2 regions of the Pseudoclavibacter sp. JAI123 genome follow, and region 2 is predicted to be linked to the other one. Evidence: predicted binding sites of a transcription regulator. Region 2 holds the regulator's gene; the other holds the start of a gene.

Region 1 (15,371 bases), 1.7 Mb from region 2:
CGAGTGCCTCCGAGATGCCCTGGGCGAGGCTGTCGTTCGGCGAGAGGACGACGTCGACCTTCTTGTCGCTGTAGTTCGAGGCGAGACGGTTCTCCATCTCGTCCTGAGCGCCAGCGCTCTCCCAGCCCTGGATGCCGACGGAGGCCCAGTCGTCGTTCGATGCGGGTGCCTTGCCCGAAGCGACCTCGAGCTTGCCCTCGTCGATGTACGGCTTGAGGACGTCCCATGCGCCGGAGAAGAAGAACTTGGCGTTGTTGTCGTCGGGGCTGCCGGCGAAGGGCTCGAGGTAGAACGGGCCCGGCTGGTTCTCGAGGTCGAGCGTGTCGACGATGTACTCGCCCTGCAGCTTGCCGACCGCGTAGTTGTCGAACGTCGCGTAGTAGTCGACGTTCTCGGTGTCGTTGATGAGGCGGTCGTAGGCGATGATCGTGACGCCTTCGTCAGCCGCGTCCTGCAGCACCGGTGCGAGCACCGAGCCGTCGATGGCGGCGACGACGAGCACGTTGACTCCGGACGCGATCTGGTTCTGGATCTGCGAGATCTGCGTGTCCGGGTCGTTCTCGGCATACTGGAGGTCGGTGGTGAAGCCGGCCTCGTCGAGCTTGCTCTGGAGCTGCGCGCCGTCGTTGATCCAACGCTCGAGCTCGCGGGTCGGCATCGAGATGCCGACGCTCTCGACCTCGACTGCTGCTCCTGCTTCGCCGGTTGCTGCTGGGTCTGCTGGCGCGTCGCAGGCGGTGAGGCCGAGTGCGAGGCCTCCAACGACTGCGAGACCGAGCAACTTCTTCGTTGCTGACATGAAGGTCATTTCCTCTCTGAAATGTCTTGCCCTAAGTTGTCGCGCCAAACATATACCTACTTGGGTGCAGTTGTGCAACCCCGTTTCGGATTCGTGACAAAACTGGCGGCCGGAGGGGCCTGAGATGCATCCCAACGACAACTGAGGGTGGATCTACGACATCGGAATGCTATATGTTGCTCTCTAGAACTTATCAACGACGATATCTGGAACGGACCCTCATGCCTTTGACCCCCACCCCCGCAGACAAGTTCTCGTTCGGTCTGTGGACCGTCGGCTACAACGGCACCGACCCGTTCGGCGGCCCGACGCGCGCCGACCTCGACGTCGTGCACGTCGTCGAGAAGCTCGCCGAGGCCGGCGCCTACGGACTCACGTTCCACGACGACGACCTCTTCCCGTTCGGATCCACCGACGAGGTGCGCGACTCCCAGATCTCCCGCCTGCGCGGCGCCCTGGATGCGACGGGCCTCGTCGTTCCCATGGTCACCACGAACCTCTTCTCCGCCCCCGTCTTCAAGGACGGCGGCTTCACGTCGAACGACCGCGATGTGCGCCGCTTCGCGCTGCGCAAGGTGCTCCGCAACCTCGACCTCGCCGCCTCGCTCGGCGCCGAGACGTTCGTCATGTGGGGCGGCCGTGAGGGCGCCGAGTACGACTCCGCGAAGGACATCCGCCAGGCCCTCGAGCGCTACCGCGAGGCCGTCAACCTGCTCGGCGACTACGTCACCGACAAGGGCTACAACATCCGCTTCGCCATCGAGCCGAAGCCGAACGAGCCCCGCGGCGACATCCTCCTCCCCACGGTCGGCCACGCCCTCGCCTTCATCGAGACGCTCGAGCGTCCAGAGCTCGTCGGCGTGAACCCTGAAGTCGGACACGAGCAGATGGCTGGCCTCAACTTCGCCGCCGGCATCGCGCAGGCCCTCTACCAGGGCAAGCTCTTCCACATCGACCTCAACGGCCAGCGCGGCATCAAGTACGACCAGGACCTCGTGTTCGGTCACGGCGACCTGCAGAACGCGTTCGCGCTCGTCGACCTGCTCGAGAACGGCGGCCCCAACGGCGGCCAGACCTACACGGGCCCGCGCCACTTCGACTACAAGCCCTCGCGCACCGAGGACGAAACGGGTGTGTGGGAGTCGGCAGCGGCGAACATGCGCACCTACCTGCTCCTCAAGGAGCGCGCGGCGGCATTCCGCGCCGACCCCGAGGTGCAGGAGGCTCTCGCGGCGTCCCGCGTCGACGAGCTCTCCACCAATACGCTCGGCGAGGGCGAGACGTACGACGACTTCCTCGCCGACCGCTCCGCATACGAGGACTTCGACGCGAACGCGTACTTCAACGGCAAGGGCTTCGGCTTCGTGCGCCTGCAGCAGCTCGCGCTCGAGCACCTCATGGGCGCCCGCGGCTAGTCCCGCCCCTCGCCCGACGGACTCCCCCGTCCCCCTGACAGAGCTGTGGCGGATGCACGCACGTCCAACGACGCGCATGCATCCGCCCCAGCTCTGTCGTGCACCCCACCCCAGCACTACAGAAAGCAGACCACCATGCTCGTCGCCGGCTTCGACTCGAGTACGCAGAGCTGCAAGCTCGTCATCCGGGACGCCGTGACGGGCGAGCTCATCCGCCAGGGTCGCGCGTCGCACGCCCCCGGCACGGAGGTGGACCCGGAGAACTGGTGGGCCGCCGTCCAGGACGCGACCGCAGCGGCTGGCGGGCTCGAGGACGTCGCAGCGCTGTCCGTCGCCGGCCAGCAGCACGGCATGGTCGCGCTCGACGCCGATGGCCACGTCGTGCGCGACGCGCTGCTCTGGAACGACACGCGCAGCGCGGCTGCCGCCCGCGACCTCATCGCGGAGTTCGGGCAGGAGACGCTCGTCGAGCGCACAGGCCTCGTGCCGGTCGCCTCCTTCACCATCACGAAGCTCCGCTGGCTTCGGGATGCCGAGCCACAGAACGCCGCGCGTGTCGCCGCCGTCGCACTCCCCCACGACTGGCTCACGTGGCGGCTCCTCGGCTACGGCCCCGCCGACGAGAGCCCCCTCGGCCCCGACCTGACGAAGCTCACGACCGACCGCTCCGACGCTTCCGGAACCGGCTACTGGTCACCGTTCACCGGCGACTACGACCGCGAGCTGCTCGTCGCGGCGCTCGGCCACGACGTCATCCTCCCGCGCGTGCTCGGCCCGTCCGAGGTCGCCGGCAAGACCCCGGCTGGCGTGCTCGTCGCCGCGGGAGCCGGTGACAACGCGGGTGCCGCGCTCGGTCTCAACGCCCGCGCCGGCGACGTGGTCGTCTCCATCGGCACCTCCGGCACCGTGTTCTCGGTCGCCGAGCGGCCGGTTGTCGACCCGAACGGCGGTCTTGCGGGATTCGCCGACGCGACGGGCGAGTTCCTTCCCCTGTCCGCCACGCTCAACGCGGCGCGCGTCATCGACACGACCGCAACCGTGCTCGGCGTGGACCACGCGGAGTTCGGCCGGCTGGCCGCGTCCGCCCCCGTGGGCTCCGGCGGGCTCGCGTTCGTGCCGTACCTCGACGGCGAACGCACTCCCGACCTGCCGGACGCGACAGCATCCCTGCTCGGCATGACGCGTGGATCCTTCACACGCGAGAACCTCGCCCGCGCCGCGGTCGAGGGCATGCTCGGCAGCCTCGCACAGGCCCTCGATGCGCACCGCGCGCTCGGCGTCGACGCGAAGCGCGTCATGCTCATCGGCGGCGCCGCTCTGAGCGAGGGCGTGCGCGCCGTCGCCCCGACCCTCTTCGAGGTTCCCGTCGAGATCCCCGCGCCCGGCGAGTACGTCGCCGACGGCGCAGCCCGCCAGGCCGCCTGGATCGCGACCGGCAGCCGCCCCGACTGGCCCGTCGAGACCATCGCCCACCTGGAGCCTGCGCCTGATGCGGCGCTTCGAGCCCGGTTCGTGGCGGCCGCGGAGCTCGCGCGGGACTCCGAGGAGTCAGGCAAGGGCCTGCGTTCCGTCTGAGACATCGCGAAGGGGGCAGTGCGAGATCGCACTGCCCCCCCTCTCCTGCGTCGCCTGTCGGCTACGCCTGAATGGTCTCGACCTTCGTGCCGGTCTCGATCTCGATCTTGCGCGGCTTCGCGCGCTCGCTGACGGGAACCGTCACGGTCAGCACGCCGTGCTCGTAGCTCGCGGCGATGCGCTCGGTGTCGAGGCCCTGGCCGAGCGTGAACTGACGCAGGTAGCTGCCGCCGTTGCGCTCACGCACGAGCCACTTGGCACCCTCGGCGTTCACGGTGCTGCGCTCGGCGCGGATCGTGAGCTGCTGGCCGTCGAGGTCGACGTCGATCGAGCTGGGGTCGATGCCGGGCAGGTCGGCGGTGAGGATGTAGTGGTCGGCCTCACGGTAGAGGTCGATGGGCATCGAACGCGGACTGTTCGGTGCTCCCTGGAAAAGTCGTTCCATCTCCTGGAACGGATCGAAGACGCGTGCCATGTCGTTTTCCCTTCCTTGTACGCACCCTCACGATCGTGAGCGACTGCGGTGAACTTGAGTCGACTGGTGTCAACTTCCTTGCTCAGAAAATTAGCACTCGACCAGGCCGAGTGCCAGAAAGTTTGCTGAAAACCGCGTCAGCCGTGGGCGAACGACCCCCGTCAGTGGAAGCGGTGGTCCTGCACGGTCATGCGCGCGCCATGCTTCGGGCGCGGGTTGCCAGCCAGCTTGATGAGGCGCACGACCCGCTCGCGATGCCCCCGCCACGGCTCGAGCAGCTCCCGCATGCCGTCGTCGTCGACGTCGCAGCCCGCGAGCGCCCACCCCACCATGTTGGGGATGTGGTAGTCGCTGAAGCTCGGCGCGTCCGGGTCACCGTGTGAGCGCTGCACGGTCTCGTTTGCCGTCCACACGCCGACGCCGACAATCGAGCGGAGGCGGCGCAATGGCTCCTCAGACCCGGTTGGCAGGCTCGCCGTGCGCTCCAGCGCCGACGCGACCGTCGCGGAGCGGATGACCGTACCCGTCCGGGAGTGGTCGACGCCCGCCCGATGCCAGTCCCAGCTCGGGATGCGCCGCCACTGCTCCGGTGTGAGCGGAAGCCGCAGGTGGCGCGGCACGAGGCCGGCTGGGCCGGGCGCGGCACCCGCGTAGTCGCGGTGCAGGATGTCCCACGCTCGATGCGCCTCGAGGCCCGTGATCTTCTGCTCGATGATGGCGGCACTGAGCGCCTCGAACACCGCCCCCGACTTCGGGAGCCGGAGCCCCTCGTTGCGACGCCGCACATCCGCCAGCTCGGGAAGCGCCTCGAGGCGCAGCTCGCTCCAGTCGTCATCGCGACCAAGGAGGACCGGGGCTTCGTCGACCGCGATCTCGGCGGCCTCGCCCCACGACACGATGCGGACCCCGTCCCGCGCCTGCCGGAAGACAGTCGTCGCCCCACCCGCGAGCGCGTGCGACGTGCGCCACACGTCCCTCGAGACCGGGTGCATCCAGCAGGTCGGGTCGCGCCTGCCCCGCATGAGCGGCGACAGGGTCTGCACGACATCGACCGGCAGCGCCGGCCGATAGAGCGTCATGACCCGATCTGGCATGCGGCAAGGGTACGCAGACCCACCGACATCCGCGCCCCCTCGACGCTCGGAGCCCCGCCGCTCACCTAAAATCGACCGCATGGCTGTCCCCAAGATCGTGCTCTACTACGCCTTCGCGCCCCTCGCCGATCCGGAGGCGATCCGCCTCTGGCAGCGAGACCTCGCGGCGTCGCTGGGGCTGCGCGGGCGCATCCTGATCTCGAAGGACGGCATCAACGGCACCCTCGGCGGGGAGCTCGACGCGCTCAAGCGGTACGTGCGCACCACCCGCGAGTACGCGGCGTTCAAGGACGCCGACTACAAGTGGTCGGAGGGCACCGGCCTCGATGAGAACGGACAGAGCCTCGACTTCCCGCGCCTCAGCGTCAAGGTGCGGGACGAGATCGTGAGCTTCGGGGCGCCCGGGGAACTGGAGGTCGACGAGCACGGCGTGGTCGGCGGCGGCACCCACCTTGCCCCCGACGAGCTCCACGCACTGGTCGAGTCGCGCGACGACGTCGTCTTCTTCGACGGACGCAACGCCATCGAGGCCCAGATCGGCCGCTTCGAGGGCGCCGTCGTGCCAGAGACGGGCACAACCCGTGACTTCATCGCCGAGCTCGAGTCCGGCAAGTACGACGAGCTGAAGTCGAAGCCCGTCGTCACCTACTGCACGGGAGGCGTGCGCTGCGAGGTCCTCTCCGCGCTCATGGTGAAGCGCGGCTTCAGCGAGGTGTACCAGCTCGACGGCGGCATCGTCCGCTACGCCGAGCAGTTCGGCAACGAAGGCCTCTGGAAGGGATCGCTCGCCGTCTTCGACGCCCGCGAGCACCTCGAGTTCGGGCCGAACACCGAGATGCTCGGGCGCTGCCGAGAGTGCGCGGCGCCCACGCACCGCACGCAGAACTGCAGCGACGCCTCGTGCCGCGAGCGCTTCGTCGCCTGCGAAGACTGCGGCGCGAACGAGCTGCTCTGCGCCGAGCACCAGCTCGCGGCGGTCCCAGACAGGGCGGTTTCCTGACCGGAGGATCGGGCCAGGGCCGGGTCGGCCGCATCCGTCGCTCCTCTCGAGGCCCTGACGGACCACCTTCCGGTCGGTGACACGCCGAGCACGTGGGTGATCTTCAGACATCCCCGATCTTGGCGGCGGCGGCACACTGGAACGCGCCGGACCGCCACATTTGTGGTGACGTAGAACAAAATTGCGCGTTCGGGCGGCTCACGGCGCACAGCGGCACGCCCGCACCGCTATCGTGTGTAGCGGCAAAGAAACATTGCCGATACAAATCATCCGTAGATTCGCAGAGTGGCGAATCCTCGCTTGCAGCAATAGCAGTTCCAGAATCTCGTTCAGTCGTCGTGCCCAGCCCGACTCGCACTGGAGGTACTCCGTGCCCCTTCTCCTCAGTCCGCTTCCGCCAGCCGGATCGCGCTCAGCGACCGCCGGGCGTTCCCGGCTCACCCAAACGCACCGAATGCTCGCGGCCCTCGCGATGTCGCTCTTCGCGTTCCTCGGCGTCTTCTCGATGGCCGGACCCGCAAACGCGGAGTCCGAGCCCCCGGAGGAGTCGGCGTACTCGATCAGCGGCATCCTCAACTTCGAGAGCGAACCCGTCGAGGGCGTCTCGCTCACCGTCGAAGGCGACGGCTACACCGAGACGGTGGAGTCGGGTGAGGACGGACGCTGGCGCGTCCCCGTCCCCGGCCCCGGCAACTACACGGTGACGCTCGACACGGAGACGCTGCCGGACGGCGTGGACCTCCGCAACGAAGACGGGGCGACGGCCGAGGTCACGGAGGACGAGTGGTCGACGACCAACGTCGGTCGCCTCTTCGCGCTCGGCGAGGACACGAGGCAGAGCAGCAACTTCGGCTCGCAGCTCATCGAGCGCCTCGTCGCGGGGCTCAACTTCGGCCTGCTCATCGCGCTCGGCGCGATCGGCATCACGCTGATCTTCGGCACGACCGGGCTGAACAACTTCTCGCACGGCGAGCTGGTCACGTTCGGTGGCCTCATGGCCTGGCTCTTCTCCGTCTCCATGGGGCTCAACATCTTCGTGGCGATGATCATCGTCGTCCTCCTCGGCGCGGCCTTCGGCTGGGTTCAGGATGCGACGCTCTGGAAGCCACTGCGCAAGCGCGGCGTGCGCCTCGTGCCCGCCATGATCGTGAGCATCGGCCTCGGCCTCGCGCTGCGCTACATCTACCAGCTGTTCTTCGGCGGAGCGATCCTCCCGATGAGCTCCGTGGGTCTCAGCGGGGCCGTCGAGTTCGGCCCCGTGCGCATCACGACAGGCTCGCTGCTGAGCATGGGCATCTCGATCGTCACCCTCCTGCTCGTCGCCCTGTTCCTGACCCGCACCAGGGTCGGCAAGGCAACCAGAGCCGTCTCCGACAACCCGTCGCTCGCGAGCGCATCCGGTATCAACGTCGACCGCATCATCCGCATCGTCTGGACCACGGCAGGTGGCCTCGCCGCCCTCGCCGGCGTCATGCTCGCCCTGTACCGCCAGTCGTCGTGGGACATGGGCTTCCAGGTGCTGCTGCTGATGTTCGCCGCCGTCACCCTCGGTGGCCTCGGCTCCGCGTACGGCGCGCTCGTCGGATCGCTCGTCGTCGGCATCTTCGTCGAGCTCTCGACCCTCTTCATCCCCGCCGACCTCAAGTACGCGGCGGCGCTCCTCATCCTCATCCTGGTCCTGCTCGTCAGGCCCCAGGGCATTCTCGGCCGCCGCGAGCGAGTCGGCTAGGAGACGAACATGGACTGGTCAAACATCCTGAGCAACGCCGTCGGCGAGCTCCTCAGCCCCACCACCGCTGCCTACGCGCTCGCCGCGATCGGCCTCGGAATCCACTTCGGCTACACCGGCCTCCTCAACTTCGGTCAGGCCGCGTACATGCTGATCGGCGCGTACGCGTTCGCGATCCCGACGATCAGCCTCGGCTGGCCGCTCTGGGCCGCCGTGCTGTGCGTCATCGTGGTCTCGGTGATCTTCTCGTTCATCCTGGGTGTCCCGACACTGCGGCTGCGAGCTGACTACCTGGCCATCGTGACGATCGCCTCCGCCGAGATCCTCCGGTACATCGTGACGACGACGGGCCTCACCCCGGTCACGGGTGCCGCCAACGGCCTCAACGGCTTCAAGGGCACCTTCGCGGCGATCAACCCGATCCCGGACGGCACCTACGGCTTCGGTCCCTTCACGTACAACGCGTACGACTGGTGGACTCGCATCGTCGGCTGGGGCATCGTCCTCCTCGCGACGCTCCTCGTCTGGGCCCTCATGCGCAGCCCGTGGGGTCGCGTGGTCCGCGGCATCCGCGAGGACGAGGACGCCGTGCGCAGCCTCGGCAAGAACGTCTTCGCCTACAAGATGCAGGCCCTCATCACGGGAGGTCTCCTCGGCTCGCTGGCCGGCATCATCTTCATCCTGCCGAGAGCCGTGCAGCCCGCCAACTACACGACGGGCCTCACGTTCTTCATCTGGACGATCATGCTCCTCGGTGGAGCCGCGACGATCTTCGGCCCCATCGTGGGCGCCATGATCTTCTGGGTGGTCCTCTCCCTCACGCAGGGCGTGATCAACGGACTCATCGAATCCGGGGCGATCACCTTCCTCTCCATGACGCAGGGCGCCCAGCTCCGCTTCATCATCGTCGGAATCGCGCTCATGCTGCTGGTGGTCTTCAGACCCCAGGGCATCTTCGGAAACAAGAAGGAGCTGAGCTTCAGTGCCTGAGCAGACGAGCCCCCCAGCGGGCATCCTCCCCACCCACGAGTTCGTCGACGGCAAGGTCGGACCCGGCTGCAAGAAGGTCGACCCGATCGTCATCGCCGACGGCGTCACCCGCCAGTTCGGCGGCAACACGGCAGTGGATGTGCAGCACCTAGAGATCCCGCGCGGCAAGATCACCGCGCTCATCGGTCCGAACGGCGCCGGCAAGACGACCATGTTCAACCTGCTGACGGGCTTCGACAAGCCGAACACAGGCACCTGGTCGTTCGACGGCACCTCGCTCGCAAACGTGCCAGCCTTCAAGGTCGCGCGCTCCGGCATGGTCCGCACCTTCCAGCTCACGAAGTCGCTCGGGCGCATGACGGTGCTCGACAACATGCTGCTCGGCGCCGACCAGCAGGGCGGCGAGGGCATGCTGCGCGCGCTCTTCAAGCCGCTGTGGCGCGAGCGCGAGACCGAGATCACGGCGAAGGCAGACGAGCTCCTTGCTCGCTTCAAGCTCGACGCGAAGCGCGAAGACTACGCGGCGTCCCTCTCGGGCGGACAGCGCAAGCTGCTCGAGATGGCCCGCGCGCTCATGAGCAGCCCCAAGCTCATCATGCTCGACGAGCCAATGGCCGGCGTCAACCCGGCGCTCGTGCAGTCGCTGCTCGGCCACGTCAAGGAGCTCAAGAACGACGGCACCACGGTGCTGTTCGTCGAGCACGACATGCACATGGTCACCAACATCTCCGACTGGGTCGTCGTCATGGCCGAGGGCCAGATCGTCGCAGAGGGCCCACCCGAGACGGTCATGAAGGACCAGGCCGTCATCGACGCGTACCTCGGCGCGCACCACGACCAGGACCTCGGCGACCTCGACATCAAGGAACTGGAAGTCGAGCGCATCGCCGAGGAACAAGGCGTCGAGGCGGCCGCCGAGTACGAGGCCGAGGTGCTCGGGACGACCTCGATCGCCGAGGAGATCGCCGAGACCAAGGCCGAGACGAAGGAGAGTGACGGCAAATGAGCGAGACGCAGCCCACCGCATCCGCTGCACCGGCATCGACCGCGCCGCGAGGCGACGCAGTGCTGTCCACCATCGACCTCGTCGGCGGCTACCTGCCCGGCGTGAACATCCTCAACGGATGCTCGATCGACGCCTACCCCGGTGAGCTCATCGGCATCATCGGCCCCAACGGAGCCGGCAAGTCGACGGTGCTCAAGGCCATCTTCGGGCAGATCAAGATCCGCGGCGGCAGCGTCATGCTGAAGGGCGAGGACATCACCGGCCTGCGCGCCGACAAGCTCGTCGCCAAGGGCGTCGGCCTCGTGCCGCAGAACAACAACGTCTTCCCGTCGCTCACCATCGAGGAGAACCTCGAGATGGGGCTCTTCCTGCGACCCAAGGTCTTCAACGAGCGCTTCGAGTTCGTCGCCGACCTCTTCCCCGAGCTGGGGAAGCGTCGCAAGCAGCGCGCCAGCTCGCTCTCCGGCGGTGAGCGCCAGATGGTGGCCATGGCCCGCGCCCTCATGATGGACCCGTCGGTGCTGCTGCTCGACGAGCCCTCCGCGGGCCTCTCACCAGTGCGCCAGGACGAGACGTTCCTGCGCGTGCGCCAGATCAACCGCGCTGGCGTCTCGGTCATCATGGTCGAGCAGAACGCACGCCGCTGCCTGCAGATCTGCGACCGCGCCTACGTGCTCGACCAGGGCAAGGACGCGTACACGGGAACCGGCCGCGAGCTGCTCAACGACCCGAAGGTCATCGCCCTCTACCTCGGCACCCTCGCCGCGGACGAACAGGCGAAGGACGGCGACGCGGCCCACTAGCCGCCAGCATCCACGGCAGACGGGCGGGGAGGCCTCCAGCAGACGCGCTGGGACCTCCCCGCCCTTCTGCGTGCGCGCCGCGAGCCCCTGCGCACCCCACCGAACCCCACCGCTGCCAGTCGAAGTGCCCCTCCCCGCGCTGCTTTTTGATCGCTGCCAGCCAAAGCGCCCAATCCAGCACCCCAGAGGGGTCACTTGACTGGCAGCGACCGCAAGAATCGCGCTGCACCACCGGGCCCCCGAGGCCATGCGGGCCGGACGGGCGAGCGGAACCCGAAACCGCACCTGCCGCGCATCCACACCCCATCGCTGCCAGCCAAAGCGCCCATTCCAGCACCCCAGAAGGGCCACTTGACCGGCAGCGACCGCAAGAATCGCGCTGCACCAGCGGGCCCCCGAGGCCATGCGGGCCGGACGGTCGGGTGAGCGGATGCACCTCCTGGGCACACGGAAGGGCCCGGGATGCGTGCATCCCGGGCCCTCGTTCAGCGAGTCAGCTTAGAGCTGGCCAGCCTCTTCTCCGATGTTGGAGTAGGTGTTGCCGCTGCCGTACTGGTAGATGCCGATCGTGGCCTCTGACGGGTCGCCGTTCTCGTCGAACGAGATCGGGCCGGAGACGCCGTCGTAGTCGATGTCGGTGCCAGCTTCGAGGAGCGTGACGCAGTCGGCGTAGGTGGTGCACTTCTCACCATCGACGGAGACCTTCTGCATGTTGTCCTTGATGGTGGTCGGGTCAGCTGCCCCACCGGCCTGCGCCGCGAGGGCAGCGAGGATGACGGCGTCGTACGACTCAGCGCCGTACGTGTAGTCCTTCAGGTCGGGGTCGATGCCGAGGAGCTTCGCGCGGAAGTCGTCGGAGGCGACGACGCCGGGGATGGTGCCCTTGGCGCAGTTCAGCGTGCCCTCTTCGAAGTCAGCGGAGTAGTCGGCCATGTTGCCGTCGACCATGTACAGCTTGTCGGCGGGGAAGCCCTTGGTGCCGATGAGCTGCGGGACGATGGTCGCCGTCTGGTCGAACGCGACGAGCGCGATCGCGTCGGGGTCGGCTGCCGTGACGGCGTCGATCTGTGCCGAGAACTGGCTGTCGCCCTCGTTGAAGGCCTCAGAGGCGACGACCTCGCCGCCAGCGGCCTCGACGGCCGTGGTGATGCTCTCGGACAGGCCCGAGCCGTACGCGTCGTTCAGGTAGATGATGCCGACGGATGCGTTGCCGTCGTTGACGATCGTGTTTCCGTTGACGCGGCCCTGGAGGATGTCCGAGGGGGCGGTGCGGAAGTAGAAGCCGTTGTCTGCGTACGTGGAGAACTCGGCCGACGTGTTGGCCGGGGAGATCTGCACGACGCCCGCGCCGGTGATCTGGTCGATGACCGTCATCGAGACGCCGGACGATGCGGCGCCGACGATGGCGGACACATTCTGGCTGAGGAGGTCGGTGACCGACTGCGTGGCGATGTCGGTCGACGTGTCACCAGAGTCGCGGTGGACGACGCTGATGTTGCCGCCGAGCACGCCGGACGGCGATGCGTTGATCTCGGCGACGGCGAGGTCGACGCCCGCGATCTCGGGCGGGCCGAGGAAGGCGAGGGTTCCGGTCTGCGGAAGCAGCGAGCCGATCTTGAGCGCTTCGGAGCGCTCCTGAGCGGTCGGGGCTTCGACGGGCGAGACCTCGGTTACGGTCTCAGCCGTGTCCGGGCCACAGACTGCGGCAGCGGCGTCGCCGTCCGCGGCTGGTTCGCCACCATCTGTCGTCGAAGAGCACGCGGCCAGCATGAACACGCCGACGCTCATGGCGGCGATTCCTGTGGTGATGCGCAGCTTCCTGGAGGGAGACGACTTGGCAAGGTTACTCATGGTGCTCCTTTATACGTAAGCAGAGAGCGAGCGCCGCGCAGCGGCGCCCGGATCTCAAGTTAGCCGCGGCACTGCGACGAACTGATTCATGCTTGTTACGAGCGAGTAAATCATGAGTGGGGGCTCGATGTGTATTTCACCATCGGGACATGGGGAATGTCGTCCTCGATGAAGGTGTCGCCGCACCGTTCGAAGCCGAATCGCGCGTACCAGGCTTCGAGGTGCGCCTGCCCGTTGAGGGCCGCCCCGACCCCCTCGCTGTCGGCGATCTCGATGAGGTGACGGATGATCTGGGCCGAGTATCCGAGGCCCCTTGAGTTCTCGGCGGTGACGACTCTGCCGATCGCGCGCGCGTCGGTCGGGAGGTGCTCGTCCGGCCAGCCGAGCGGCAGCAGGCGCGCGTAGCTGTAGGGGTAGAGGGGGTCGTCGCCGACGAACGCGTGCTGGGTGCCCTCTGCGAAGTCGGCGGTGTCAGGGTCGAGATAGACGCAGTCCTGCTCGACGACGAAGATGCTCGAGCGCAGGTGCAGGATGCCCCACAGCTCGGCCGCGCTGAGTTCGGGGAAGGTGCGAACCGTGATCATGTCAGCCAGTGTCGCAGAGGTGGAGTTCGGAGACTGGCCACCTACGATGGCGCCATGGTTCGCGGATACCTGACGACGAAGTCCACTGACGCGGCGGGCAAGCCTCGCATCGATGTCGCGTTCGACGAGCTCGACGATGAGCTCTTCGGCGGCGGTCACCTGCGGCGAGACCAGGTGCTGGTCGACGTCGCCTATACGAGCCTCAACTACAAGGACGCGTTGCTGCTCGCGGGGAAGCCCGGCGTGAGCCGGGCGGATGTGCTTGTCCCCGGCATCGACGTCGTCGGGGTCGTGCGCGAGTCCCGCACCCAGAACTTCGTGCCCGGCGATCGAGTGGTGCTGAACGGCGCTGGCCTCGGCGAGACCCGGCACGGTGGCCTCGCCGAAGTGTGCCTCGTGGACGACGAGTCCCTCATCCACCTGCCGGAGGCGATGTCGCTGATCGACGGTGCTGCGATCGGCACGGCCGGTTACACAGCGATGCTCTCGGTGCTCGCACTGGAGAAGCAGGTCGAGCCTGGTGATGGCGACGTGCTCGTGACCGGCGCGGCCGGCGGGGTGGGCAGCGTCGCGATCGCGTTGCTGGCGGGCCTCGGCTACCGGGTGGTGGCCTCCACGGGCCGCGGGGACGAGGAGGGTGACTACCTGCGGAGGCTCGGCGCGGCCGAGATCATCGACCGGCGCGAGCTGTCGGATGCGGTGGGCAAGCCGTTGCAGACCGAACGCTGGGCGGGCGCCGTCGACGCGGTCGGCTCCACGACACTCGCCAACGTGCTCGCCCAGACGAGACGCGAGGGGATCGTCACCTCATGCGGCCTCGCACAGGGCACCGACCTGCCGACGACGGTGATGCCGTTCATCCTCAGGGGCGTGACGTTGCGAGGAATCAACTCGGTGGTGCAGAGCGTCGAGGTGCGGGCGGAGGCGTGGAACCGGCTCCTCGAGCTCGACAGTGAGCTGCTGGAGTCGATGACGGAGGTCATCGCCCTGGAAGAGGCGCTCGACCACGCGCAGCCCATCCTGGACGGCAAGGTGCGTGGCAGGACGGTTGTGCGCGTCCGCGGCGACCTGTGACCCGTTCGGCCCACTTCGGGGCCATAGACCCTGGGCGAGGATCAGCTCGAGCGTGCCGGTTCGAGGTTCTCTGACGCCCACGTGCCGAGCTGCTTGAGCACCGGGATGAGGCGCTGGCCTGCCGTCGTGAGCTCGTAGCTGACCGAGACAGGCGGCCCGTTGCTGACGGTTCGTTCCACGAGGCCCGCGGCCGCGAGCTCGCTGAGACGATCGGAGAGAACGGCGTCGCTGATGCCGGTCACAGCGCGGCGCAGGGCGACGAAGGTTAGCGGCTGCGAGCCGAGCACGTCGATGATCATGCCGTTCCAGCGCTTGCCGAGCAGGGTGAAGGCAAGCGAGATGGCGCCGTCGCACGCTGCCGCGCTGTGCACCTGCACGTTCTCTGCCATGCCGTCAGTGTACCCGTGCTAACCTCCACAGAGTCGCTCTGGTTTTCAGAGTGACTCTGTGAATCAGATTGGAGCACCATGTCCCTGCTGCGTATCGACGCGAGCCTCATGCCCGCCACCTCCGCGAGCCGTGCGCTCGGCGACCTCGTCGAGGCCGAATGGGTTGCAGCCCACCCCGATTCCGTCGTGACCCGCCGCAACCTCGTCGACTCCCCCATCCCCGCCGACGCCTGGCAGAACGCCGTCTACGCAGGCTTCACCCCGGAAGAGGACCGCACCGAGGAGCAGCGCGCCGCTGTCGCCCTCGCCACGCAGCTGGCCGACGAGCTCATCGACGCCGACGCCCTGCTCTTCACCGTCCCCCTCTACAACTACGGCGTCTCCCAGCACTTCAAGCTCTGGTTCGACCTCGCCTACACAGACCCGCGCATCAACCCGGGCAGCACGACCCTCAACGGCAAGCCGGCGACGCTCGCGACCGTCCTCGGTGGCAACTACGACGAAGGCACCCCGAAGGCCGGCTGGGACCACTCCACGCCGTACCTCACGCGTCTGCTCGAGGACGTCTGGGGTCTTGACCTCCGCGT
Region 2 (15,371 bases):
TCTCGACCATGCGGGGCAGGTCGAGCGCACGCGCCTGGGCGCGACGCTCAGGGAAGCGCGCTGACAAGGCCATGCGTGACTTCATCACGGAGTCCACGCGTCTTGCCAGTGTGCGTCACCAGGTCGTCCTCGACCCCAATCGGACCAGCAAGCTGCTTGACGAGCGGCTCCTGCTGCGCCGTCTCGGCGAGCTTCGAGGCGAGCTCATCATGGCGCAGGCGCAGCCGCACGGCGCGTCATCCGGGACTCGTCCAGGCTCCGGCGCTTGGATGTAGGACATGACAAACACTGATCGCACCAAGCCAGAAGTCGACTTCCCAGGTGGAGAGGCGCCAGCAGAGCTGGTCATCGAAGACATCATCGTGGGCGACGGGGCAGTCGCGGAGCCGTCCTCGACGGTCGACGTGCACTACCTCGGCGTCGAATTCGAGTCGGGGGAGGAGTTCGACTCCTCGTGGAACCGTGGCGAGTCGGTCAACTTCCCGCTCAAGGCGCTCGTGCGCGGCTGGCAGGAAGGCATTCCCGGCATGCAGGTCGGTGGACGGCGCAAGCTCGTGCTCCCACCCCACCTCGCCTACGGCGCGGCAGGCGGAGGACACCCGCTTTCCGGCAAGACGCTCGTCTTCATCATCGACCTGCTGGGTGTGAGCTGAGCCTTCGAACCTGATATGCTCTTTCGGTTGCCGTGAAACGGCCGCGGATCAAGAGAGCTCGCACACTGTGTGCTGAGCGCCGCGCAACGAAAGAGAAGGGGGTCTGTCAATGGCACTAAGCGCTGAGGGCAAGAAGGCCATCATCGAAGAGTACGCAACGCACCCGGGTGATACTGGCTCCCCTGAAGTTCAGGTTGCCATCCTCTCCACGCGAATCAAGGAGCTCACCGAGCACCTCAAGGAGCACAAGCACGACCACCACTCGCGTCGTGGTCTCCTGCTGCTTGTGGGTCAGCGTCGTCGTCTGCTCGGCTACCTCGCCGACGTCGACATCGCGCGTTACCGTTCGCTCATCGGACGACTCGGCCTCCGCCGCTAAGCACTTGCTGCGAAGAGCCCCTGCCATCGGCAGGGGCTCTTTTCGCGTTCGACGGTCTGACCGCGTGCGAGAAGTCGAACCGTCTCGGCGGTGCCCGCTCGCCGAGGCGCGACTAGGCTGTCGTCATGGCAGCCTCTCGCACCCCAGCTCAGCACCAGGCAGGTTCAAAGGGCCAGGCAAAGGCCGCATCCGACGGCGATGGAGCCCTCGTCGATGGAAGCAAGGCTGCCGATGGCTCGAACGGTCGCTCCCGCAGATCCGCCCAAGGAGCTCAGACCGCCTACCGCCTGAACCGGGCAGGTATCCCGGACACGACTCCCGAGATCGACGAGCTCGCAGAGCTGCGAGACGAGGACCCGCTCGGCGAGGCCTGGCGGCACGGCTACCCGTACGACACGAAGCTCCCGCGCAAGGAGTATGAGAAGCAGAAGCGCGCACTGCAGATCGAGCTGCTGAAGCTCCAGACCTGGGTCAAGGAGACCGGCCAGAAGGTCGTCATCATCTTCGAGGGGCGTGACGCGGCAGGCAAGGGCGGGGCGATCAAGCGCTTCATGGAGCACCTGAACCCCCGCGGTGCACGCACCGTCGCGCTCGAGAAGCCCACGGAGAAGGAGCAATCGCAGTGGTACTTCCAGCGCTACGTCGAGCACCTGCCTTCCGGTGGCGAGATCGTGCTCCTCGACCGCTCCTGGTACAACCGTGCTGGCGTCGAGCGCGTCATGGGCTACTGCACGCCGACGGAGTACCTCGAGTTCACCCGGTCGGCTCCTGAGTTCGAGCGGATGCTCGTGAACTCCGGCACCACGATCATCAAGTTCTGGTTCTCCGTCGGTCGGGCCGAGCAGCTCGCTCGCTTCGCCGCCCGTCGGGACGACCCGGTGCGCCAGTGGAAGCTGAGCCCGACCGACCTCGCCTCGTTGGACAAGTGGGACGAGTACAGCGAGGCCAAGGAGGCGATGTTCTTCTACACGGACACCGCGGAGTCGCCGTGGACGGTCGTCAAATCGAACGACAAGAAGCGGGCGAGGCTCGAGGCCATGCGCTACGTCCTCTCGCAGTTCGACTACCCGTCGAAGGACGAGGGCGTCGCGCACGCGGCCGACAAGAAGATCGTCGGATCCCCGAGCAAGCTCTACGACGAGGGGGAGAAGCCGACCGGTGAGTTCCCGCTCGTGACGGAGCTGCCTCGAGCGTCGCGCAAGAAATAGGGCCAGGTCTGCAGTGTTGCGCGGCTCGTCGGCAATCGCCGCACGGGTTCCAGCTGCTCGGCGCCCTCCGCTGGTAGAGTCGATGTCGCAAACACTCAAGATACGCGGGGCGGCGAGTAGCTGGTCCTCGGTGGTGGGTTCCTGTCGTGGCTTCGCGTCGAAGCGCGAACAAGACAGAGGTCTTCTACTGACGATCAGCCCGGGATGACCCGGTCGCGCTTTCCCTTCGCGTGCACACGCAAAAGGAGGAGACCTCTTGGAAGGTCCCGAAATCAAGTTCTCTGAAGTCGTTCTCGACAACGGCAAGCACGGCCAGCGCAAGATCCGCTTCGAAGCAGGGCGCCTCGCCCAGCAGGCGCAGGGCTCCGCCGTCGCCTACCTCGACGACGAGACCATGCTGCTCTCGGCCACGAGCATCTCGAAGAATCCGAAGGAGAACTTCGACTTCTTCCCGCTCACGATCGACGTCGAGGAACGCAGCTACGCCGCCGGAAAGATCCCCGGATCGTTCTTCCGCCGTGAGGGTCGCCCCTCGACCGAGGCCATCCTGGTCTGCCGCTTGATCGACCGCCCTCTGCGCCCGTCCTTCGTCAAGGGCCTGCGCAACGAGGTCCAGGTCGTCGTCACCGTGCTCTCCATCGCACCGGGCGAGTTCTACGACGCCCTCGCCATCAACGCCGCGTCGCTCTCGTCGCAGCTGAGCGGCGTGCCGTTCTCTGGCCCGATCGCCGGTGTGCGTCTCGCGCTCATCGACGGCCAGTGGGTCGCATTCCCGAAGTTCGAGCAGCTCGCTGACGCGGTCTTCGACCTCACCGTCGCCGGCCGCCTCGTCACCAAGGCTGACGGCACCGAAGACATCGCCATCATGATGGTCGAGGCCGAGGCCACCGAGCACGCGTGGGGCCTCATCCAGGCCGGCGCGCAGAAGCCGGACGAAGCGGTCGTCGCACAGGGCCTCGAGGCTGCGAAGCCGTTCCTCACGCAGCTCGTGAAGGCACAGCAGGAGCTCGCAGACCAGGCCGCGAAGCCCGTCGTCGAGTACCCCGTCTTCCTGCCCTACACGCAGGAGGCGCTCGACGCCGTCACCGCGCTCTCGCACGACGGCCTCGTCGACGTGTACCAGATCGCCGGCAAGGTCGAGCGACAGGACGCGGACGACGCCCTCAAGGCGAGCGTCAAGGAGCAGATCGCCGCGAAGATCGAAAGCGGAGAGCTCGACGCTTCCGTCGCCGGTCAGGTGTCCGCCGCGTACAAGACCGTCACGAAGGACGTCGTCCGCGGACGCATCCTCCGTGAGGGCAAGCGCATGGACGGACGCGGCGTCGCCGACATCCGCCAGCTCGACGCAGAGGTCGACGTCGTGCCTCGCGTGCACGGCTCGGCTATCTTCCAGCGCGGCGAGACGCAGATCCTCGGCGTCACCACGCTGAACATGCTCAAGCTCGAGCAGCAGATCGACTCGCTCTCGCCGATCACGTCGAAGCGCTACCTGCACCACTACAACTTCCCGCCGTACTCGACGGGTGAGACCGGACGCGTCGGCTCGCCGAAGCGTCGCGAGATCGGGCACGGCTTCCTCGCCGAGCGCGCTATCGTGCCGGTGCTCCCCAGCCGCGAGGAGTTCCCCTACGCGATCCGCCAGGTCTCGGAGGCGCTCAGCTCGAACGGCTCGACGTCGATGGGCTCGGTCTGCGCCTCCACGCTGTCGCTCCTCAACGCCGGCGTGCCGCTGCGCGCGCCCGTTGCCGGCATCGCCATGGGCCTCGTCTCCGACGAGGTCGACGGAGAGACGCGCTACGCCGCCCTCACCGACATCCTCGGCGCTGAAGACGCACTCGGCGACATGGACTTCAAGGTCGCCGGCACGGCCGAGTTCGTGACGGCCATCCAGCTCGACACGAAGCTCGACGGCATCCCGACGTCGGTCCTCGACGGCGCGCTGACGCAGGCTCGGGATGCTCGCATCCAGATCCTCGACAAGGCGATCAACGCAGTCATCGACACGCCGGATGAGCTGGCAGCCACGGCTCCGCGCATAATCTCGGTCCGCGTGCCGATCGACAAGATCGGCGAGGTGATCGGGCCAAAGGGCAAGGTCATCAACCAGATCCAGGACGACACCGGCGCCGACATCTCGATCGAGGACGACGGCACCGTGTACATCGGCGCTGTCGATGGTCCGTCCGCCGAAGCCGCTCGGGCAGCGGTGAACGCGATCGCGAACCCGACCAACCCCGAGGTTGGCGAGCAGTACCTGGGCACGGTCGTCAAGATCGCGTCGTTCGGTGCCTTCGTCTCGCTCCTCCCGGGCAAGGACGGCCTCCTGCACATCTCCGAGGTGCGCAAGCTCGCCGGTGGCAAGCGCGTCGAGAACGTCGAGGACGTGCTCGGAGTCGGCCAGAAGATCCTCGTCGAGATCACCAAGGTCGACGACCGTGGAAAGCTGTCGCTCGCCCCAGTGGTCGAGGAAGCAGCAGCTGAAGAGGGCGTCGCCCTCGAGGCAGGCGCCGAGTAACTCCGGCCCCGTATCACCGAGACGGCCCCGCGCATCCCTGCGCGGGGCCGTCTTGCTGTCCTGCGGCTGCGCTTCCGCCTCGCTGCTGGGAGTTCCCACGTCGCTGACGCTCGCACCGCTGGGACGCTCTAGGCTTGACTGGTTATGCGCGATGCCATTGAACTGCCACTTGACCTTCCCGAGATCGAAGCACGTGTGTCGAACGGCGGCCTCTTCCGCCGATCCGTCCTCCCCAGCGGCGTGCGCCTCCTGACCGAAGAGGTCGTCGGGGCCGCCAGCTCCAGCATCGGGCTGTGGGTGCCGGTCGGCTCGCGCGACGAGCAGCCTCACGAGTACGGATCCACACACTTCCTGGAGCACCTGCTCTTCAAGGGGACGCCCTCGCGTACCGCCTTCGAGGTCTCGGCCGCGTTCGAGCGGGTGGGCGGCGAAGTCAACGCGCAGACGGCGAAGGAGCACACGCTCTACCACGCCAAGGTTCGTGATGCGGACCTGCCGATGGCCGTCGACGTGCTCAGCGACATGATCACCTCGAGCGTGATCGACGCGGCGGAATTCGAGATCGAGCGCGGTGTCATCATCGAAGAACTGGCGATGGCCGACGACGACCCGAACGACGTCGTCTGGGAGCGCTTCTACGAGACGCTGCTCGGCACGCATCCGCTCGCGCGACCTATCGGCGGGACCCCGGCCTCGATCAGGGCGGCCGAACGCGACGCCGTCTGGAGCTCCTACCGCCAGCACTACCGTCCCGAGGAGCTCGTCGTGACGATCGCGGGCGCGGTCAAGCACGAGGAGGTCCGTGCGCAGCTCGAGAGGAACCTGAAGGCCGGAGGGTGGGACCTCGACGTGCCGTCCGCCCCCGTGGCCCGTCGGGAGACGGCCCTGCAGCCCGGGTCCGCAGTGCCCACCGGCCCGCTGTCCGCCATCGACCGCCCGCTCGAGCAGCTGGCGCTCGTCATCGGCGGGCAAGGCATCACCCAGCTCGACCCGCGTCGGGAGGCGTTCGGCCTCATGCACCGGATCTTCGGCGGTGGCATGTCATCGCGCCTGTTCCAGGAGATCAGGGAGAAGCGCGGGCTCGCGTACTCGGTGTACTCCTTCGGCGGAAGTCACTCAGACCTCGGCGTCACGGGCATGTACGCCGGATGCGCGCCAGACAACGTGCTCGAGACCGTCCGAGTGCTGCGCCAGGAAGCCGAGAAGCTCGTGCAGGACGGTGTGACGGCCACGGAGCTGGCGGATGCGAAGAGCGCGAGCGCTGGCGGCTCCGCGCTGGCGATCGAGGACGCGGACACTCGCATGTCGCGCCTCGGCCGCGCGGAGATTCACACGGGTCGGTTCTACGACCTCGAGGCGGCACTCTCGCGAGTCGAGGCCGTGACACTCGATGAGGTGCAGTCGGTCGCCGCCGACATGTTCAGCGGCGAGCTCGTCGCATCCGCTGTCGGTAAACTGTCGTCCGAAGCAAGGACCGAACTGGAGCGCCGCTGATGTCGCACTACCTCTACCTCGTCAGACACGGCGAGCAGGAGAACGCAGAGCACGGTATCAACGACGGCCCGCTCTCCGAGCGAGGCCGTGCGCAGGCCCACCTGATCGGCCGTCGTCTCGCCGCCGTCCCGCTCAGCGAGACCTACACCTCCCCGCTCGATCGTGCCGTGCAGACGAGCGCGATCATCGACCAGTACACGAGCGGCCCGGCGGCCCTCGAGTCGACGCTGCTGTTCGACTGCATCCCCACTGGACAAGACGGCGCACCCTCCATCTACGACGGCTTCTTCGGCGGCATCGGCGATGAGGTCATCGAGGCGGGTGTCGCGCAGATGAGCGACGCCTACGACACGTTCTTCAGCAAGAGCCGAGACGATCGGCACACGCTCCTCGTGACCCACAACTTCGTGATCGGCGAGTTCGTGCGTCGGGTCGTCGACGCTCCAGACTGGCGCTGGCTCGGGCTCAACTCGGTGAACACGGGGCTGACCGTCGTGCGCGTCCGCACGCGCAAGCCCGCGGAGCTGCTGCTGTTCAACGACCAGGCGCACCTGACTCCGGAACTTCGCACGGGCGTCAGCGCCTCGATCGCGGTCTGACCACTCGCGGCGTTCGGCGCCGCCGCGCAGCCAGACTCTCCCTCCACAGCGACCTGGACCGACGGCGGTTGCCCGTACCCTTGGAGACATGGAAACTCAGGTCGCCGTGCTCGGCGCATCCGGTCGCATGGGAAGCCTCGTGGAGCGCATCATCGACTCGACGGAGGGGCTTGCACTCCACGCGGGGCTGACGAGTGCCACTCCGCTTGAGGAGATGCTCGGCGCCGACGTGCTCGTGGACGTGTCGCACCTCGACGCCTCGGAGATCGCGGTGCCGTTCGCGCTCGAGCACGGGCTCGATGTGGTCGTCGGCACGAGCGGGTGGGATGAGCAGCGCATCGCGAGCGTCGCGGCGGTCGTGCCGGCCGGACGAGCAGCCGTGTTCGTCCCCAACTTCTCGCTCGGCTCCGTGCTCGGCACGGCGCTGGCGAGCGTGGCCGGCCGGTTCTTCGACTCGATCGAGATCCTCGAGGCCCACCACGACAAGAAGGTGGACTCCCCGTCCGGAACGGCGGTCCGCACCGCGGAGCGCATCGCGGCAGCGCGAGAGCACCCGCTGCGCCCACCGAACGCCGGCCAGGAGGCGCGAGGACAGCAGGTCGCAGGCGTGCCGATCCACAGCATGCGTCTGCGCGGTGTTGTCGCCGACCAGCAGGTCGTTCTCGGGGGAGCTGGGGAGGTGCTCACGATTCGACACGAGACGATCTCACAAGAGGCGTATGTGCAGGGCATCAGGCTTGCGATCGGGCACGCGCGGTCCTCACAGGGCACGACGGTCGGCCTTGACGATGTGCTCGGCCTCGGCGAACTGCTGGGCAGAGCGTGAAGCGCAACCTCGCCACCAAGCTGGGCGTCGCGGCTGTCACACTGCTCCTGCTGCTCTACGTCGTCTTCGTCACCGGTATGGCGGTCTCCCTGTTCGCTGGCGACATCGTCGCGAAGATCATGGGCGCGGCGCTCATCGTCTTCCCGGTCCTCGCGGTCGTCTTCATCGCACGCGAGCTGCTGTTCGGGATGCAGACGGAGCGGCTGCTCCGGCGCCTCGCTGACGCAGGGGAGCTGCCGGAGGACGACCTGGCGAAGCGCCCGAGCGGCCGAGTCGTGCGGGAGGCCGCCGACGAGGACTTCCCGAAGTGGAAGGCCGAGGTCGAAGCCGCCCCCGACGACTGGCGAGCCTGGATGCGCCTCGGGCTGGCCTACTCGGCGTCCGGAGACCGGAAGCGAGCGAGGTCAGCGCTTCGCGAGGGTATCCGCCTGGAGAAGGTGCGCCCCGAGGGGGCGTGAACCGCGGTCAGGCTCAGGTCAGACACCGGCCCCCGGCTCCGGCTCGAACTCAGGAGACTTCAGCGCGAGCTCCACGGCTTGCGTGGCGGTGCGGTCCTTGAACGCGAATCCCGCGTCGAGGAGGCGCTTCGGACGGATCTGCTGGTCGGCGAGGAACAGCTCGCGGCCGGCTTTCTGCAGGGTGAGGTCGATGAGGGTCGACGGCGCCTTCAGCTTGTAGGGGCGACCGAGCTCGGTCGCAAGCTGCTGCTGGATCTCGTCGGCCGTCGCGGGGGTGGGACCGACCAGGTTGTAGGCGCCTTGCGCCTCGTCGGATTCGAGCAGGAACCTGAGGGCGCGCACCTCGTCGCGCAGGCTGACCCACGGCCAGTGCTGCGTGCCGTCACCCAGCTGGGAGAGGAGCCCGACGCTCGCCAGCGTCTTGAGGACCGTGAGGACTCCGCCGCGGCCCAGTACGAGCCCCGTGCGCGCGAGCACCACCCTGGTGCCCTCCGGCGCCGTCTGCGCCGCGCGCTCCCACCGGTCGACGACGCGGGGCAGGAACTCGTCGGTCTCCGGAAGCAGGGAGTCCTCGTCGAGGACCTGACCTGGCCGGTCGCCGTACGCGCCGGAAGCCGAGCCATTGATGAGCAGGGTCGGCGGGTTCGCTGACGCGGCCATCGCAGCAGTGATCGTGAGCGTCGCATTCACGCGCGACCTGAGGATCTCCTTCTTCACGTTGTAGGTCCACGGGAGCTTGCTGAGCGGTGACCCCGAGAGATTCACCACCGCGTCCACCCCGTCGAGCACCCTCGCGTCGAGGGTGCGCTGCGCGGGGTTCCACCGGAACTCGGTGCTGTCCTTCGGTTCGCGCCTGACGAGCCGCGTGACACGGTGGCCGTGCGCGTGGAGTTCCTCGATCAGGCTGTGGCCGATCATGCCGGATGCCCCGGAGACGAGAACGTGCTTATGGGAGGTCGCCTGGCTGCTCATGACTCAGACGGTAGTCCCCTCAGTTGGGCGGGAGCGCAACGCACGGTGGGGCTCGGGTGATGTAGCGACAGAAACCGCCTAGGCTGTCCGGGTGCATCACGAGACTCGCGCCCCGAGCTGGGCCAAGCTGAACGGCTATCTTGGCGCCTAGCGCCCTGCCTCTTGGCGAGCCTGTCCCGCCGAGCGGCGAGCTCCCGGCTCAGGCTCTCATCGGCGCCGAAGCACGCGACTTCGGCGTGTACATCCACGTTCCCTTCTGCCGTGTCAGGTGCGGGTACTGCGACTTCAACACGTACACGGCCGAGGAGCTCGGCGGGGTGTCTCGCTCGAGCTACGCGGGTGAGGTCGAGAAGGAGATGGCGATCGCGGAGCGCGTTCTCGCGGGATCGCCCCGCCAGGTCTCGACCGTCTTCTTCGGCGGTGGGACGCCGACCCTCCTGCCGGTCAGCGACCTCGCGGCGATGCTCGATGGCGTTCGGAGCCGCTGGGGCCTCGCCCCTGACGCCGAGGTGACGGTCGAGGCGAACCCGGACTCCGTCGGCGAACGTGAACTCGCGCAGCTGCGCGAGGCCGGCGTGACCCGCGTGAGCTTCGGGATGCAGTCGGCGGTCCCGCATGTGCTGGCCGTGCTCGAGCGCACGCACGACCCCGCCCGCATCCCGATCGTGGTCGCTGCCGCCAAGAGGGTTGGGCTCGAGCCGAGTCTCGATCTCATCTACGGCGCGCCAGGGGAGTCGCTCGAGGACTGGCGCCGTTCGCTCGACATGGCCCTCGAGCAGGAGCCGCTCCACGTGAGCGCGTACGCCCTCATCATCGAGGACGGCACGAAGCTCGCCAGGCAGATTCGCCGCGGTGAGGTGCCCGCCGTCGACGACGACCTGCAAGCGGACATGTACGAGCTCGCGGAGGAGCGCTTGGCTTCGGCCGGCTTCGAGTGGTACGAGGTCAGCAACTGGTCGCTGCGAGGCGAGCATCCGTCGCGCCACAACCTGTCCTACTGGCGCGACGCCGACTGGTGGGGCTTCGGACCGGGAGCGCACAGCCATGTCGGCGGAGTGCGCTGGTGGAACGCGAAGCACCCGAGCGCGTACGCGTCGAGGCTCGCCGACGGCATCACCCCGGCCATGGGGCGGGAGGTGCTCGACGAGGACACGAAGCGGTTCGAGCGCATCATGCTCGGGTCACGACTCCGCGAAGGACTCGCGATCTCTGAGCTCGACGATTTCAGTGTGGTCGCCGAGCTCATCGCCGAGTCGCTCGTCGACGGCAGGGCGGCGCTGCAGGGGAGGCTCGTGCCCACGCTGCGGGGCCGCCTCATGGCGGATGCGATCGTCAGGCGCATCGCCGTCTGAGACGTGCCCTCGTCAGCTGACGAACCGGAAGGTCACCGGGTAGCGGTACGGTCGGCCTTGATTGGCCTGCACTGCACCGAGGATCGCGTACACGACGACGGCGACCCAGAGCAGCGGGTACAGCAGTGGCACGAGCAGGGCCAACGGTCCGCCGAACAGGGACAGCAGCGAGATGACCCCGATGCCGACGTAGATGATCGCGACGGTGATGCCGAAGTTGAGGGCTTCACGGCCCTCGCTGTTGGCGAGTGGGCCGCGCCGCCTCGTCACGAGCCAGAGGATCAGTGGGCCGACAGCGGGCGCGACGATGTTGAGCAGGTGATCGAACGTCGCGACGAGGCGGTCCCCGTCCGCCGTCAGCGGCGGTTCCGAGCTCGTGGCACCGCTCGAGTGCGGCCCGGCCTGCTGCTGGCCGTACTGCGGCTGACTGTACTGGGGCTGCTGTCCGTATGGCGCCTGCTGTCCGAATGGGGGCTGCTGCCCGTATGGGGGCTGCTGCCCGTACGGGCCGGGCTGGCTGTACGGCTGGTGCTGAGCAGGATCCTCATTCCCAGGCTGCGGGGTCGGTGCGTTGTGATCGGACATGGGATTCCTCTCGACGGTTTTCACCCAGGCTATTTCGGTTGCTCGGTGACGGCCTGGGCATTCTGCCCCTGCCGTCGACCGAACGCGGTAGGATTGGCAGTCTCTGACTGGGAGTGCCAGATGGGCGCCCCGTCGAGGGCCAGCGGTCGGAAGCGGAAGGGGCATCGTGGTTTCGGATAGAAGCATGCAGGTGCTCCGAGTCATCGTCACCGACTACGTGACGAGCCGAGAGCCCGTCGGCTCGAAGTCGATCGCCGACCGTCACGACTTCGGCGTCTCAGCCGCGACCATCCGCAACGACATGGCGCAGCTCGAGGACGCGGAGCTCATCGTCGCCCCGCACACGTCCTCCGGGCGCATCCCGACGGACAAGGGCTACCGGCTCTTCGTCGACCGGCTTGCCGAGTTCCGACCGCTCTCGGGTGCGCAGCGACGCGCGATCGAGACCTTCATCGAGGGCAGCGAGGACGTCGACGAGGTGCTCGGGCGTTCGGTGCGCCTGCTCGCCCAGCTGACGAACTCCGTGGCGATCGCGCAGTACCCGTCGCTCGCGAACGCGTCGATCCAGCACGTCGAGTTCGTGCTGCTCTCGAGCAGGCGGGTGCTCACCGTCCTCATCACCGACTCTGGCCGCGTCGAGCAGCGCATCGGGCATCTCGGGGCTGAGGTGAGTGTCGAGCAGCTTCACGTGCTCCGCGATCGCCTCGCGGGTCGCCTCGTCGGCCGGACCGTCGCGCACGCATCCACTGAGCTGAGGGACGTGAGCGGCATCATGGGGGAGCAGGACGCGGAGCTCTTCGCGCCCGTCGTGGCCAACCTGCTCGAGCTTGTGCTCGCGCACCGCCAGGAGCGCCTCGTCATGGCAGGGACCGCCAACCTGGCCCGAACGGAACGCGACTTCCCCTCGAGCATCCTCCCGGTGCTCGAGGCGATCGAGGAGCAGGTCGTGCTGCTGCGCCTGCTCGACGAGCTCCACTCCAGCACCGAGGCCTACTCGGTCAGCATCGGCCAGGAGAACGTCGACCTCGGCCTCGGCGAGACGGCCATCCTGACCAGCGGATATCGCAGCTCTGGCAGCGATGCGCGCCTCGGGGTGGTGGGACCGACGAGAATGGACTACCCGCGGAATATCCAGGCCGTGCGGGTCGTTGCGAGTTACCTGTCACGGGTGCTCGACGAAAGACACCTGGACGCCTGACCGACACCGACCGGCTCGCCGGCGGTTGCACCCGGTGCCTGACAACACAGGCACACATTCACAGATGCAAAGAAGGAGTCGCCACTCTTGGCAGACCACTACGACGTGCTCGGCGTGAGCCGCGAGGCGTCCCAGGACGAGATCAAGAAGGCCTACCGCAAGCTGGCCCGCCAGCTGCACCCGGACGTCAACCCGTCCGCGGACGCCGCGGAGCGCTTCAAGTCCGTCACGCACGCCTACGACACGCTCAGCGACACCGAGCGACGCCGACAGTACGACCAGGGCGGACCGGACGGGCAGTCCTTCGGCGGCTTCGGGGACATCTTCGAGACCTTCTTCGGGCAGCAGGGTTCCCGGGGCCCACGGTCGCGGGCAGAGCGCGGTCAGGATGCGCTGGTTCGCGTCGAGCTGGACCTCGACGAGGTCATGTTCGGCACGCACCGCGACCTCGAGGTCACCACTGCGGTCGCCTGCGAGAACTGCCAGGGAACGTGCTGCGCTCCGGGCACCTCGCCGACGACGTGCTCGGCATGCGGGGGAGCCGGTTCGGTCCAGCGTCAGGTGCGCTCCATCCTGGGCATGGTCGTCACGAACCAGCCGTGCGCGCAGTGCCGCGGCTACGGAACCGTCATCGAGCATCCGTGCGAGACGTGCCACGGTCAGGGACGTGTGCGCGCCAACGTGAGCATTCCCGTCGACATCCCCTCCGGCGTCGACTCCGGCCTGCGCATCCACCTTCCCGGCCGAGGCGAAGCCGGTCCGGCTGGTGGAGCGAACGGCGACCTCTACCTGGAGATCCGGGTCCGACCGCACGAGGTCTTCTCTCGTGACGGCGACGACCTGCAGTGCGTCATCGAGGTGTCGATGGCTGACGCGATCCTGGGCACCTCGACCACGGTCGGCGCCCTTGACGGCGATGTCGACCTGCAGATCCCGGCCGGCGTTCAGTCGGGCGAGGTCCTCACCGTTCGCGGTCGTGGGATCACGCGTCTGCGCTCGACGCACCGAGGCGACCTCGACATCGCGGTGCAGGTCGTGACGCCCGCGAAGCTCGACGGGAAGTCGCGCAAGCTGATCGAGGAGTTCGCGACCCGTCATCGTCACGAGGCACCGCGCCTCGCGCGCGAAAAGCAGGGGATGTTCTCGAAGCTCCGCGACCGATTCGGCCGCTGACGTGGCCTGGCTCTACCTCGTTGAGGACCTCGACGAGGCGCTTCGTGCGGGCGACGTCACGCAGGTCCGCGGGGCGGAGGCCAAGCACATGGGCGTCGCGCGCATGCGCGTGGGCGAGCACCTGCAGCTCGGCAACGGGCGCGGCTTCGTCGTCGACGGCGAGCTCGCCGCACTCGAACGTGACCTGGCGGTCGTGAACGTCCTCCGGGCCAGCCGGGTTCCAGAGCTCGAGCCCCGAGTCGTCGTCGTGCAGGCGCTGGCGAAAGGCGGACGGGACGATCTCGCGGTCCAGGTGGCCACAGAGCTCGGCGCCGCGGCCTTCGTCCCCTGGCAGGCGAAGCGCAGCGTGAGTCGCTGGGACCAGAAGGCGGAGAAGGGCCGAGAGCGCTGGGCCGCCGTCGCCAGGGAGGCCAGCAAGCAGAGCCTGTCGCCGTGGGTTCCCGACGTCGCTGCTCTGCACTCGACGGCACAGGTCGCTGGGCTCGCCGCGGAAGGTCCGCTGCTGGTGCTCGACCCTCTCGGCGACATCTCGCTGAGAGACGCGCTCGAGGAGCGTCCAACCGCGGGTCTGGGGCGGCTGACGCTCGTCGTCGGCCCGGAAGGCGGGATCGACGGCAGCGAGTTCGAGACGTTCGAGGCCGCCGGCGGTCGCCGCGTGCATCTCGGCGCCTCCGTCCTGCGGACCTCGAGTGCGGCTCCAGCCGCCATCGCCGCGATCCTCGCCCTGAGCGGCTCGTGGGACTCGCGGCTCCGCTCGGGCGCCGAGTCGTAGGCTGGCTGCATGTCGAGTTCAGAGCCGTCCATCTTCACGCGCATCATCAACCGCGAGATCCCAGCCGACATCGTCTTCGAGTCGGAGCGGGTCATCGCGTTCAAGGACATCAGCCCGAAGGCACCCGTGCACCTCCTGGTCGTCCCGAAGACTCAGGAGTACGCGAACGTCTCCCAGCTGGCCGCCGGCGACCCCGAGCTGCTCGCCGAGGTCGTCGCCGTCGCCCAGGGGCTCGCCGACCAGCACACGGACAGCGAGTTCCGCCTCGTCTTCAACTCGGGAGCGGCCGCGGGCCAGACCGTCTTCCACGTACACGCCCACGTCCTCGGCGGAGGACTCTCGGAAGGATCCCTTGCCTAGTCAAGACAGTTCATCGACCCGCGGCGCCGAGCAATCGGGCGTCGAGGACGACTTCGTCGAGCAGACCACGACGGTGGAGGGGGTCGCCATGGTGCGTCTCCTCGGACCGGGGGACCGGCTGCTCAAGTCAGTGGAGCGCGAGCATCCACGCGTGCGGGTGCTCGCCCGCGGCAATGAGATCACCTTCAGCGGGCAGCGCGGCGACGTCGCGGCCGCTGAGGCGCTCCTGCGCGAGATCACCGAGATGGCCAGGAGCGGCGTCGACCTCGAGCCCGCCCAGGTCGAGCGCTCGCAGCGTCTCATCGATCGCGGCGAGGAGACCCCGACCGACGTCCTCGGACAGGCGATCGTCCAGTCCCGCGGCAAGATCATCCGCCCGAAGACGCTCGGCCAGAAGCAGTATGTGGATGCGATCGACGACAACACGATCGTCTTCGGCATCGGACCGGCGGGAACCGGCAAGACCTACCTGGCGATGGCGAAGGCTGTACAGGCCCTGCAGCGCAAGGAGGTCACCCGGATCATCCTGACTCGCCCTGCCGTCGAGGCCGGCGAGCGGCTCGGATACCTGCCCGGCACACTCAACGACAAGATCGACCCGTACCTGCGACCGCTCTTCGACGCGCTCAACGAGATGCTCGACCCCGAAGTGGTCGTCAAGCTCATGGCGAGCGGCACGATCGAGGTCGCTCCCCTCGCGTACATGCGCGGACGCACACTCAACGACGCGTTCGTCGTGCTCGACGAGGCGCAGAACACGACGCCAGAGCAGATGAAGATGTTCCTCACGAGGCTCGGGTTCGGCTCGAAGATGGTCGTCACGGGCG

The links. The regulator HrcA, encoded in region 2, represses chaperone genes, less so after heat shock. The targets are predictions, from matches to a motif close to TTNGCACTCGNNNNNNNCGAGTGCNAA.
Region 1: HDC34_RS00605 (Hsp20/alpha crystallin family protein) is a predicted target of HrcA. The motif match lies at 4,355-4,381, and genes of this name have one in related genera.

What each region holds. Positions count from the first base shown of each region.
Region 1 covers NZ_JACCCM010000001.1:122,714-138,084, forward strand. The annotation lists gene chvE (multiple monosaccharide ABC transporter substrate-binding protein) at 1-799, opposite strand, end outside; gene xylA (xylose isomerase) at 1,021-2,214, shown strand; gene HDC34_RS00600 (xylulokinase) at 2,350-3,789, shown strand; gene HDC34_RS00605 (Hsp20/alpha crystallin family protein) at 3,851-4,264, opposite strand; gene HDC34_RS00610 (DNA-3-methyladenine glycosylase) at 4,426-5,358, opposite strand; gene HDC34_RS00615 (rhodanese-related sulfurtransferase) at 5,438-6,358, shown strand; gene HDC34_RS00620 (branched-chain amino acid ABC transporter permease) at 6,813-8,087, shown strand; gene HDC34_RS00625 (branched-chain amino acid ABC transporter permease) at 8,097-9,077, shown strand; gene HDC34_RS00630 (ABC transporter ATP-binding protein) at 9,100-10,083, shown strand; gene HDC34_RS00635 (ABC transporter ATP-binding protein) at 10,080-10,886, shown strand; gene HDC34_RS00640 (ABC transporter substrate-binding protein) at 11,385-12,737, opposite strand; gene HDC34_RS00645 (GNAT family N-acetyltransferase) at 12,848-13,321, opposite strand; gene HDC34_RS00650 (MDR family oxidoreductase) at 13,376-14,395, shown strand; gene HDC34_RS00655 (helix-turn-helix domain-containing protein) at 14,437-14,784, opposite strand; gene HDC34_RS00660 (FMN-dependent NADH-azoreductase) at 14,863-15,371, shown strand, end outside.
Region 2 covers NZ_JACCCM010000001.1:1,839,178-1,854,548, forward strand. The annotation lists gene HDC34_RS08630 (PrsW family intramembrane metalloprotease) at 1-275, shown strand, start outside; gene HDC34_RS08635 (FKBP-type peptidyl-prolyl cis-trans isomerase) at 279-653, shown strand; gene rpsO (30S ribosomal protein S15) at 763-1,032, shown strand; gene ppk2 (polyphosphate kinase 2) at 1,158-2,240, shown strand; gene HDC34_RS08650 (polyribonucleotide nucleotidyltransferase) at 2,497-4,755, shown strand; gene HDC34_RS08655 (pitrilysin family protein) at 4,900-6,249, shown strand; gene HDC34_RS08660 (histidine phosphatase family protein) at 6,249-6,848, shown strand; gene dapB (4-hydroxy-tetrahydrodipicolinate reductase) at 6,937-7,674, shown strand; gene HDC34_RS08670 (hypothetical protein) at 7,671-8,132, shown strand; gene HDC34_RS08675 (TIGR01777 family oxidoreductase) at 8,151-9,104, opposite strand; gene hemW (radical SAM family heme chaperone HemW) at 9,245-10,456, shown strand; gene HDC34_RS08685 (DUF4870 domain-containing protein) at 10,469-11,041, opposite strand; gene hrcA (heat-inducible transcriptional repressor HrcA) at 11,208-12,239, shown strand; gene dnaJ (molecular chaperone DnaJ) at 12,327-13,412, shown strand; gene HDC34_RS08700 (16S rRNA (uracil(1498)-N(3))-methyltransferase) at 13,414-14,184, shown strand; gene HDC34_RS08705 (histidine triad nucleotide-binding protein) at 14,194-14,544, shown strand; gene HDC34_RS08710 (PhoH family protein) at 14,633-15,371, shown strand, end outside.